Regions from separate parts of the Kineococcus aurantiacus genome, predicted to be linked through region 1. Evidence: riboswitches for the same ligand, from Rfam matches in the RefSeq annotation. Region 1 holds a riboswitch; the other holds the start of a gene.
The links. A riboswitch is a leader RNA that binds a small molecule or an ion and turns the genes downstream of it on or off. The one in region 1 is predicted to bind cyclic di-AMP.

Region 1 (5,644 bases):
CGGGGGCCCGGCGGGGGTCAGCCCCGCACGCGCGCGTACTCGGCCAGCGCCACCCGCCGCTCGTGGGCGTGGTCGACGATGCGCTCGGGGTACCCGTGGGCGTACCCGTCGGCGGCCTCCCACGGCGTGTGGACGCTGCGGCCGGGCAGGTGGCGCAGCTCGGGGACGTGCTGGCGGACGTAGTCGCCGGAGGGGTCGAACCGCTGGCCCTGGGTGACGGGGTTGAACACCCGGAAGAAGGGGGAGGCGTCGGTGCCCGAGCCGGCCACCCACTGCCAGCCGTGCATGTTGCTGGCCAGGTCCCCGTCGCGCAGCCAGCGCATGAACTCCCGGCCCCCGTGCTGCCACTCCACGTGCAGGTCCTTGACCAGGAAGCTGGCCACGATCATCCGCACCCGGTTGTGCACCCAGCCCACCGACCGCATCTGCCGCATCCCGGCGTCGACGATCGGGTACCCCGTGCGCCCCTGCGACCACGCCTCGAACTGCTCGCCGGGCTCGGCGTAGCGCAGCCCGGCCAGCTGCGGCTTGTAGTACTCGCGGGCGCTGTCGGGGCGGTGCCACAGGACGTCGGCGTAGAAGTCGCGCCAGCACAGCTCGGTCCGGAAGGTGTCCGCGCCCGGGGACCGGTGGCGGCGCAGGTCGGCCAGCAGCGTGCGGGGGTGCACCTCGCCCCACTTCAGGGCGTGCGAGAGCTGGGAGGTCCCGTCGTGGTCGGGGCGGTCGCGCTCGTCGGCGTACCCGGCGAGCGCGTGCGCGCGGAAGTCGGCCCAGCGCCGGTGCGCGGCGTCCTCCCCGGCCTCGGGCAGCTCCAGGTCGCCCAGGTCCGGCTCCTCGGGCCAGTGCGGGCCGTCGACGCCCCCGCCCCCGCCGGTCCAGCGGACCTCGCCGGGGTCGTCGGCGGGAGCGGGCCAGCCGTGGGCGGCCCAGGCGCGGGAGAAGGGCGTGAACACCTGGAACGGCTTGCCCGAGCCGTTCAGGACGGTCCCGGGCCCGATGGCGTAGGGCGTCCCGGTCCGGACGAGCTCGCGGCCGTGCGCCGCCAGCGCCCGCGCCACGGCGTCGTCGCGGCGGCGGCCGTAGGGGCCGGCGTCGGCCGTGACGTGCACGCGGCGGGCCCCGGCGCGCGCCGCGACCCGGTCGACGACCTCGGCGGGGTCGCCGGCCTCCACGACCAGGTGACCGCCGAGCCGGGCGTCCAGGGCGCGCAGCGAGCGCAGCAGGTAGGCGCGGCGGACGTCGCCGGAGGGCCGCCACAGCGCCGGGTCGACGACGAACAGCGGCAGGACGGCGCCGTCGGCGGCGGCCGCGAGCAGCGCGGGGTGGTCGTGCAGGCGCAGGTCGCGCCGGAACCACAGGACACTGGAGCTCTCCGCGCGCGCCGTCACGTCCGGCGACGCTAGCCGCGCCGGTGCCCGGGCGCGATCGGGGACCGGGTGCCGCCGGCGGCGGGGGAGGGCCCGGGCAGGTGCCGCGGCGGGGGCCACGGGTGCGACCACGGGTCCCGATACCGGATGATGTGCCCCGTGAGCGATCTCATCGACACCACCGAGATGTACCTCAAGACGGTCTTCGAACTGGAAGAGGAAGGCATCGTGCCGATGCGCGCTCGCATCGCCGAGCGGCTCCACCACTCCGGGCCCACGGTCTCCCAGACGGTGGCCCGCATGGAGCGCGACGGCCTCCTGCACGTGGGCACCGACCGCCGCCTGGAGCTGACCGAGGCCGGGCGGACCAAGGCCATGCGCGTCATGCGCAAGCACCGCCTCACCGAGCGGCTGCTGACCGACGTCATCGGCCTGGAGTGGAGCCTGGTCCACGAGGAGGCCTGCCGCTGGGAGCACGTGGTCTCCGAGGAGGTCGAGAAGCGCCTGGGCGCGATCCTGGACCACCCGCACTTCGACCCCTACGGCAACCCCATCCCGGGGCTGGGCGAGCTGGGGGAGGCCGGGGCCGCGGAGGAGTTCCGCGCGGGGGTGCAGTCGCTGACGTCGGCCGAGGTGGCCGGGCGCAGCGTCGTCGTGCGCCGGCTGGGGGAGCCCCTGCAGACGGACGTGCCGCTGCTGGCGAAGTTCCGCGAGGCCGGTCTGGTCCCGGGCGTCGAGGTCGTCGCGAAGCCCTCCACGTCGGGGGTCGAGGTGAGCGTCGGCGGGACCGTGGTGGACCTCACACCGGCCGAGGCCGGGCACATCTTCGTCGCGCTGGCCTGACGGGCTCTCCCGGGTCGGGCCCGGCGGGAGCCGGGTGGCGGTGCGGGTGGTCCAGCGCTCACCGAGGTCGGCGTTGCGTCCTCGATCGCTACGGTGAGTAGCCCGATGTGAGCATCTCGTCACACTCCCGGCACCTGCCCGTCACCGGGTCGTGACATCCACGTCGCCGGCGGGTTATGGTCCACCCGCTACCGCGTCACTGCACGCGGAAGTCCTCGCGCGGACGCCGAGCCCTGCCACCGCGACGAGGTTCCCCGAGACAGCTCGTGGCAGGGGTGGGGGAACCACGTTTCCCGGGCGACGTCCGACCAGCGGGTCGGGCCGAGCCCTTGGGGTGAAGCCGGTGCGAACCGGCCGGGCGATGCTCCCGCCCGAACCCGACAGCTCACCTCGCAGGCGTCGGAGAGGCCACCACCTTGACGACTCGCGTCCAGGCGCGCCACCGCGCCGCCGTCCGCTCCACCACGCCCCTGACCGACCTGTCGGTCGGCCTCGCCCGCACCGCCGGCGCCGCCCGCACCGGCGCCGTGGCGCTCGCGGCCGGTGGCCTGCTCGTGTCGATCGCCGCCCCCGCCGGTGCCGCCCCCGCGGCCGCGCCCGCCGCCGTGGGCACCAGCTTCGCCTCGGTGGCCACCACGGTGCCCGCCGCGTTCGGCACCACCGTCCCCGGGGTCGTCTCCGCCCCGGCGACCGTCGCCGCGCCGACCACCACGGTGACCTTCGCGAGCGCCCCCGCGGCGCCCGTCGTCCTGGCGGCCCCCGTGCTCCAGCGCTCCTCCCGCGCGACCGACGACGCCCCCGTTGTGGCCTCCAGCGTCGCCGAGAGCGCGCTCGTGCCGCCGCCCGCGCCCGTCCCCGCGGCCGCCGCCGTGGCGGTCGTCGCCGAGCCGGCTCCGGCGCCCGCGCCGGCCCCGCCGCCCCCGCCGGCTCCCGCCCCGGTCCCGCTGGGGCAGCGCATCCTCGACGTGGCCGACGACTACGCCGGCGTGCCCTACGTCTACGGCGGCACCACGCCCGCCGGCTTCGACTGCTCCGGCTACACCAGCTACGTCTACCGCCAGCTCGGCGTGGAGATCCCGCGCACCGCGGACGCCCAGAAGCGGGCGGCCCGCACCATCTCGCGCGGCGAGGCCGTGCCGGGCGACCTGGTCTTCTTCTCCAGCGGCGGTGGCCGGGCCTACCACGTGGGCATCTACGCCGGGGGGAACTCGATGTGGGACTCCCCCCGCGCCGGCAAGCCCGTGCAGCTGCGCGCCATCTGGTCCGACGCGGTGAGCTTCGGCCGCCTCGCCCCGACCGTCTGAGGCGTCCGCACCGCACCACCCGACCGCCGGTCCCGGGGGCTCCACGCCCCCGGGACCGGCGGTTCGCGCGTCCGGGGCCGTCCGCGGCGCCCCGGGGACCGTGCGTCCCGTGGGATTCACGGGAAAGTTGCTGACTCGTCCACCTCCGGCGACGTACTCTCCCTCCACGGACGATCAGGTCCGCACCGGACCAGGACCGCGGAGGGCCGATGACCACGAGTCACCCCGGCTGGACCCCCCGACGGGGGACCGCGATACCCCACGTCCGGTACGCCGCCCAGGTCGTGGGGCACCACCGCGTGCACCACCACCATGTGGCCGTCGTCGCTGTCAGAGGCGCCTACCCCCTCGGGGGAGGCGCCTCTCGTCGTCTCAGGAGGTGGATGTGCGCACGCTCGTGCTGAACGCCGGCTACGAACCCCTCGCGGTCGTGTCCTTCCGGAGGGCACTGGTCCTGGTGCTGGCGGGGAAGGCGTCGGTCGTCCTGGCCGACGCCGAGGACCCCGTCGTCGGGGCCACCGTCAGCCTCGAACGCCCCTCCGTCATCCTCCTGACGCGCTACGTCCGGGTCCCGCGCGGGCAGGTCGTGCCCGTGAGTCGGCGCGGTGTCCTGCGCCGGGACCACCAGCGGTGCGCCTACTGCCGCGGGCACGCCACGACCATCGACCACGTCCTGCCGCGCAGCCGCCGCGGCCCGGACACCTGGGAAAACCTCGTGGCGGCCTGCGTGCGCTGCAACAACGCCAAGGGCGACCGCACCCCCGAGGAGATGGGCTGGCACCTGCCGTTCCGGCCCGCCGCTCCCCGCGGGGCCTCCTGGGCGGTCCGGGGCGCCGAGCAGCCCGACCCGCGCTGGGACGAGTTCCTCGCCACCGCCGCCTGAGGGGCCGGGCCGGAGGGGTGGCGCCCCCCGGCCCGGGGCCGCTGCGCTGCGCCGCGCGGGGGGCGGCGCGTGCCGGCGGGGACGCCCGCCGGCGGCGTGACGTCGGCGTTCGGCGCGGGGGCGGACCGGGAGGGGGACCGGGGGCACCCGGCGGGGCAGCCGACCGGAGGGGGCCGGGTCCGACCGGCGGGTGACGCGGGGTGCGCGCCGCGGTGCGAGGCTTGCGCCATGGATCAGGACAAGTGGCAGGGCGAGTCGGTCGACTCGGTCCTGCGCAAGCTGCTGAAGCAGGGCCGGCTGGACCCGCAGGCCGAACGGCTCGCCGAGCAGGGCATCGACCGGCTGCGGACGTTCCTGGGCGGGACGAGCGCGCCCGCGCCGACGCCGGAGGAGGTGGTGGACGCCGAGGTGGAGGCCGACGCCGGGGCCGGTTCGGTGGTCGCCACGGGCCGGGGGATGCTCATGCACACCATCCCGCTGCCCGACGGCACCCGCGTGGAGGTGCTGGTGCCCGAGCGGCTGACCCGCGCCGAGGCCGAGCGCGTCTCCGCGGTCCTGGGTGCGCTGGCCGTCGAGGAGTGAGCGCCTTCGAGGTCGAGGTCACCGGGGTCGTGCGCCTGGGCCAGTTCCTCAAGCTGGCCGGGGCGGTCGACTCCGGCGGCCAGGCCCGCGAGGCGCTGCAGGCCGGTGACGTGACCGTCAACGGCGAGGCCGAGGACCGTCGCGGCCGTCAGCTGGCCGACGGGGACGTCGTCGCGCTCGGGACGGGGTCGTGGACGGTGCGCGTCACGGGCTGAGCCCCGCGGGGCGCCCGGCGAGGACGGGCGGCGCGGGCCCTCACGCCCGCGCGAGCCCGTCGAGCGCCGCCACCTCATCGCCGGTCAGCGCGAAACCGGCCACGTCGCGGTTGCGGGCCTGCCGGCCGGGGTCGCCGGACTTGGGGATCGCGATCACCCCGTGCTCGACGTGCCAGCGGACGACGACCTGCTCGGGCGTCACGTCGTGCTCCGCGGCGATCCCGGTCAGCACCGGGTCGGACAGGTCCGTCGACTTCAGCGGTGAGTACCCCTCCAGGACGACGCCCCGCTCGCGGTGCCCGGCGAGGAACGCCGCGTCGAAGCGGGCCGGTCCCCACTTCACCTGGTTCACCGCGGGGGTGACGCCCGTGGCGGCCGTGAGCTCGTCGATCTGGGCGAGGGAGTAGTTGCTGACGCCGACGGCGCGGACCCGGCCGTCGGCGCGGGCGG
Region 2 (5,644 bases), 1.8 Mb from region 1:
CTGAACCGCCTCGGGCTGGGGGACCGCGCGGACGACAAGCTGGAGTCGCTGTCGCTGGGGAACCAGCAGCGCGTGCAGGTCGCGGCCTCCCTCGTCCACGACCCCGAGCTCCTCGTCCTCGACGAACCGTTCTCCGGCCTGGACCCGCTCGCGGTCGACGCCATGGCGGACCTGCTGCGGGAGAAGACCGCGGCCGGGGTGGGGGTGCTGTTCTCCAGCCACCAGCTCGACCTCGTCGACCGCCTCTGCGACGACCTCGTCATCCTGCACCGCGGCCGCGTCGTGGCGTCGGGGGAACCGGAGAAGCTGCGCCGCGAGCGCGGCGGGTCCCGCTACGAGCTCGTCTCCGACGCCGACCTGGACTGGGTCCGCGACGTCCCCGGCGTGCGCCTGGTCGAGCGCCGCCCGCGGGGCGTGGTCCTCGAACTCCTCGACGGCCGCCCCGACCTGGACCAGCAGGTCCTGGCCGAGGCCGTCCGCCGCGGCCCGGTGCGCTCCTTCGCGCCGCTGCTGCCCACCTTGTCCGAACTGTTCCAGGAGGTGTCCCGGTGAGGGGCCAGTGGTGGATCGTCGCGCAGCGCGAGATGACCGAGCGGTTGCGGGACAAGGGGTTCATCTTCTCGACGCTGCTCCTCTTCCTCATCGTCGCCGCCGCGGCGGTCCTGCCGGGGGTGTTCTCCGGCGGGACGAACGACTACGACGTGGCCGTCACGGCGGAGTCCCGGCCCCTCGTCGCGACGGCGCTGCCGGCCGAGGACCGCGACGACCGGGTCCACCTGCGCGAGGCCGCCGACGTCGCCGCGGCCGAGGCCGCCGTGCGCGCCGGTGACGTCGACGCCGCCGTCCTCGTGGGGCCGGACGCGGTCTCGATCGTGGGGGACCGCACCGTCCCCGACACCCTCACCTCGATCCTCACCGGCCGGGTCACCGCGGCCCGGACCGTCGCCGGGTTCGAGGCCTTCGGCGTCGACCGCGCCGACGTCGAGCGGGTCCTGTCGCTGCCGCCGCCGACGACGCGGCTGCTGGCCCCCGACGCGGTGGACCCGCTGACGGTCTACCTGCTGGGGCTGGCGTTCGCGATCATCTTCTTCCAGATCGTCATCATCTTCGGGTACTCCATCGCCCAGAGCGTGGTGCAGGAGAAGCAGACCCGCGTCATTGAACTGCTCGTGACGACGGTCCCGGTGCGCCAGCTGCTCATCGGCAAGATCCTGGGCAACGGGATCCTCGCGTTCGGGCAGGTGGTCCTCCTCGTCGCCGCGGGCGTGGGGGCGCTGGCGGTCGCCCAGCCGGACCTGCTGTCCTCCATCCCGGGCATCCCGACCGCGGCGGTCTGGTTCCTGGTGTTCTTCCTCTTCGGGTTCGCGATGCTGTCCTGCCTGTGGGCGGCGGCCGGTGCGATGGCCAGCCGGCTGGAGGACCTGCAGTCGACCGCGACGCCCGTGCAGATGTTCGTCATGCTGCCGTTCTTCGCGACGTTCTTCACCAACGACCCGGGGACGCTGCAGACCGTCCTGAGCTACGTCCCGCTGACGTCGCCGATGGTGATGCCGAAGCGGGTCGTGCAGGGCGACGTCGCGCTGTGGGAACCGTTGGTGTCGCTGGGCGTCATCGCCCTGACGGCGGTCCTGTTCGTCAGCGTCGCGCGCCGCCTGTACGAGAACAGCCTGCTGCAGACGGGGCGGTCGCTGGGGCTGCGGTCGGCGTGGCGGAAGGCGGCCTGAACCCTGGGATGATCCTGGGGTGAGCGAGGCGGAGCAGCGGGTCGTCGGCGTCGGGCCCTGGGAAGGGGACTGGCCCGACGACCCGCGCTACGACCCGGAGCTGCTGCGCGAGGGGGACCGGCGCAACGTGCTCGACGGGTACCGCTACTGGTCGAACGCCGCCATCGTCGCCGACCTCGACACCCGCCGGAACCCGCTGCACGTCGCGGTGGAGAACTGGCAGCACGACGCGAACATCGGCTCGGTCGTGCGGACGGCCAACGCGGTGAACGCCGCCGGCGCCCACGTCGTGGGGAACCGCCGGTGGAACCGCCGCGGGGCCATGGTCACCGACCGGTACCTCAGCACCCACCACCACGCCGACGTGGCGGCGCTGGCGGCGTGGGCCGCCGAGCGGGGCCTGCCGATCGTGGGCATCGACAACGTCGAGGGGTCGGTCCCGCTGGAGACCTACGACCTGCCCCGCGAGTGCGTGATGCTCTTCGGGCAGGAGGGGCCGGGGCTGACCGGCGAGGCCGTCGGCCACTGCGTCGACGTCCTGGCCATCGCCCAGTTCGGCTCCACCCGCTCGATCAACGTGGGAGCCGCCGCCGCGGTCGCCATGCACGCGTGGGTGCGGCGGCACGTGTTCGGCCAGCGGCCCTGACCCGCACCGCCCCGCGGTGCTCGACCACCGTCGTGCTCGACCACCGTCGTGCTTGATCACCGTCGTGCTTGATCACCACGAGGGGGGATGCCTCCCGGTGGTGATCAAGCACTCTCGTGATCGAGCACTCCCGTGATCGAGCACGTGCGGGGCCGGCGCGCGGCGCCGGGGGTCGAGCGCGCCCGGGTCAGGGCAGGACGAGCACCTGGCCGACGCGGATGTGGGCCGGGTTGTCGCCGATGGCGCCGCGGTTGACGTTCCACACGGCCACGTAGCCGCCGGGGACGCGGTTGTTCACGGCGATCCGGTACAGGGTGTCGCCGGGGGCGACCGTGTAGGTGCGCTGGGCGGCGGGAGCGGCCTCCACGACCGGGACCGGGGCCGGGGCGGGCGCCGGAGCTGGGGCAGGCGCGGGAGCCGGGGCGGGCGCGGCGGCCGGAGCGGGCGCAGGGGCCGGGGCGGGCGCAGGGGCCGGGGCGGGGTGCAGCAGGGCCGCCTCCTGGCCGACGGGGTCGGCCGCACCGCTCAGGCCGAGACGGCGCGAGCAGGAGGGCCAGGCCCGCCAGCCCTGCACGGCCAGGACGCGCTCGGCGACGACGATCTGCTGCTCACGGGAGGCGAGGTCGGCGCGGGGGGCGTACTGGCCGCCGCCGAAGCCGGTCCACGTGCGGGGGCTGAACTGGATCCCGCCGTAGTAGCCGTTGCCGGTGTTGATGTGCCAGTTGCCGCCGGACTCGCACCGGGCGAGGCGGTCCCACTCGGAGACCGGCGCGGCGGAGGCGCTGGAGACGGGCCCGAGGACCGCGGCACCGGCGGCGCCCGCGGCGACCGCCGCGAGGAGCCCGCGACGCAGGGTCGTGCTGGACGGGACGGACGCGCGCGGGTGCGCGGGGGCGCGACGGATCGCAGGCATGCTGACCTCCAACGCCTGCGAGGTCAGCTGTCGGGTTCGGGTCGAAGGTTGGTTGACCCGGCCGCGCGGGCGCGGCTTCACCCCGAGGACTCCCTCCGGGGAGGTCGTCCGAGGAACGTGTGGGTCCCCCGCTCCTGCCCACGGGCTCTGTTCCGGCGCGCGGTGGGCAGGACTCGGCGTTCCGCGGCCGCGTCCCCGAGTGGCCCCGGGGACGTTCCGACGGTAACGCCTCAGAAGCTCCCCGTACACCGTCGAGAGACCCGGTCGTGACCTGAACCCCGCCACCGGGCGGGGCGGACCCCCACCGGAGTGGTGCAGATCACACGGGTCAGGAGTTCGCCAGGAGCTTGGCGACCGCTTCCTCGATGCGCGGGGTGAAGTCCCCGGCCCTCTCGCCCTCGCGCCCGTGCAGCGGCTCGCCGAACGTCACGTGCACGGCCGGGCGGCCCGGCACCGGCCAGTTCCGCCGCGGCGGCATGGCCTCGAACGTGCCGCGCAGCGCGATCGGGACGACCGGCACGCCGGCCTCCAGGGCCAGGTACGCGGCCCCCTTCTTGAACGGGCGCATCTCGCCCGTGTAGCTGCGGCCGCCCTCGGCGAAGATCACCAGGCTCCAGCCGTCCGCGAGCAGCTGCGCCGACGGGTTCGACCCCCGGCCGCCGCGCCGCTCCAGCGGGTACGTCCCGATGACCAGGCCCGAGGGGGCCGCCCGCCACCAGACGTCGAAGAAGTAGTCGGCCGCGGCCGCGATCGCCACCCGCCGGCGCCGGCGCGCGCCCAGGGCCTCCAGGATCACCGGGGCGTCCAGGTGCGAGGAGTGGTTGGCGACCAGCACGGCCGCCGTCCCCAGCCGGTCCAGGGCCTCGACGTTGTGGACGTGGATCGACAGCTGCGAGCGCAGCACCGGGGTCATCAGGACGCGCTGCAGCGTCGAGCGCACCAGCGTCGCCGGGGCCGAGCGCACCCAGTCGTTGCGGTGCACCGAGCGGCCGCCGCCCCCGTTGCCGGGAGCGCCGCCGGAGTGCTTGCGCAGCAACGGCAGTGCCCGCACGATCCGGGTCGGTCGCGGGATCCCCATCAGACTCGCCATCCTTCGGTCCCCAGCACCCGCGGTCCGCTGCGACCGGGACGGGGACTGCTCGACGGTGCGGAGTTCACACCGCGCATCCTGCCACGCGGGTCCCCGGCGGGGTCCGCGGCGCCCTGTCGGCCCGTGCGTCAGTCGGTGCCCGCCAGCACCTGCTGCGGCACCCGCAGTCGCCGCGCCGGCGACGACGCGGCCCAGTCCGCGACGGGCCAGCGGGAGCCGCGCGCCACCCGGAACAGCGGCACGTCCGGCGAGACGGCGGTGGGGTTGCCCACCGACTTCAGCAGCGGCAGGTCCACGTGGGAGTCGGCGTAGGCGTAGCTGGCGGACAGGTTCGCGCCCTCGACCTCGGCGTAGCGGCGCACCCAGGCCGCGCGCGCCTCACCCACCAGCGGCGGGGAGGTGAGGAACCCGCTGGCGCGGCGGGTGCCGTCCACGACGGCCTCGTCGAGCTCGGTGCACACGACCTCGTCGAACAGCCCCGCCAGCGGCCGGGTGACCTGGCGGACGTCGCCGGTCATGAGGACCGTGCGGTGCCCGGCGTCGCGGTGGGCCTGGATGCGGCGCAGCGCGTCGGAGGAGATCGAGGCCAGGAAGCCCGGGGCGAAGACGTCGTCGACGTACTGCTCCAGCGCGTCGAGGTCGACGCCGGCGTACCCGCGGAACAGCGAGCGCAGGAAGCTGCCGCGGTCGCGGCGCTCGGCGGCGATCCAGCCCGGCAGGTGGCGCATGACCCGGCCGAACTCCGCGATGCGCGCGGGGGCGTCCAGCGAGGACAGTCGCAGCGTGAGGTAGGTGTCGACGACCGTGCCCGGCAGCAGGGTCCCGGCGAGGTCGAAGACCGCCAGGACGGGGGCGTCGCCCGCGGCGACCGGCTGCAGCGCGCGGGGCCCGGAGGCCTCGGCCTGCTTGCGGCGGCGGCGGATCTCCTCGTACTTGCGCATCTGGGCCGTGACGCTGGGGCAGTGCGACTCCAGCCAGTAGTGCCGCCAGTCGACCTGGGAGGTGTCGAAGCCGAACAGCTCCACGTCGGCCGGGTCCAGCGCCCGGTGCAGGGCCAGGGTGTTGTCGTCGACGAACCGCAGCTCGGCCTCGGTGTACGCCTTGTACAGGTCCATGTAGCGGCGGGCGAAGTCGATCTGGCGGCGCGCCCCGTCCAGCTTGCGGGACGCCTCGCGCACCTTGCGCGAGCGCGGGGCGAAGGCCAGCAGCCGGTCGCCCGCACCCGTCAGCAGCTCCCCGGCGCGGATCTTGCGCTCGACGGCGCGGCCCCC

Region 2: it holds a riboswitch for cyclic di-AMP, as region 1 does, so the genes downstream of both, BJ968_RS25740 (LysM peptidoglycan-binding domain-containing protein) here and BJ968_RS04795 (C40 family peptidase) in region 1, are expected to answer to the same signal.

The regions. Positions count from the first base shown of each region.
Region 1 covers NZ_JACCBB010000001.1:1,006,034-1,011,677, reverse strand. The annotation lists gene BJ968_RS04805 (FAD-binding domain-containing protein) at 18-1,388, opposite strand; gene BJ968_RS04800 (iron-dependent transcriptional repressor DtxR) at 1,527-2,210, shown strand; cyclic di-AMP (ydaO/yuaA leader) riboswitch at 2,453-2,624, shown strand; gene BJ968_RS04795 (C40 family peptidase) at 2,627-3,514, shown strand; gene BJ968_RS04790 (HNH endonuclease) at 3,900-4,397, shown strand; gene BJ968_RS04785 (hypothetical protein) at 4,626-4,979, shown strand; gene BJ968_RS04780 (RNA-binding S4 domain-containing protein) at 4,976-5,194, shown strand; gene BJ968_RS04775 (aldo/keto reductase) at 5,235-5,644, opposite strand, start outside.
Region 2 covers NZ_JACCBB010000001.1:2,837,656-2,843,299, forward strand. The annotation lists gene BJ968_RS26685 (ATP-binding cassette domain-containing protein) at 1-552, shown strand, start outside; gene BJ968_RS13745 (ABC transporter permease) at 549-1,724, shown strand; gene BJ968_RS13750 (TrmH family RNA methyltransferase) at 1,744-2,370, shown strand; gene BJ968_RS25740 (LysM peptidoglycan-binding domain-containing protein) at 2,558-3,283, opposite strand; cyclic di-AMP (ydaO/yuaA leader) riboswitch at 3,281-3,451, opposite strand; gene BJ968_RS13760 (lysophospholipid acyltransferase family protein) at 3,612-4,361, opposite strand; gene BJ968_RS13765 (SDR family oxidoreductase) at 4,502-5,644, opposite strand, start outside.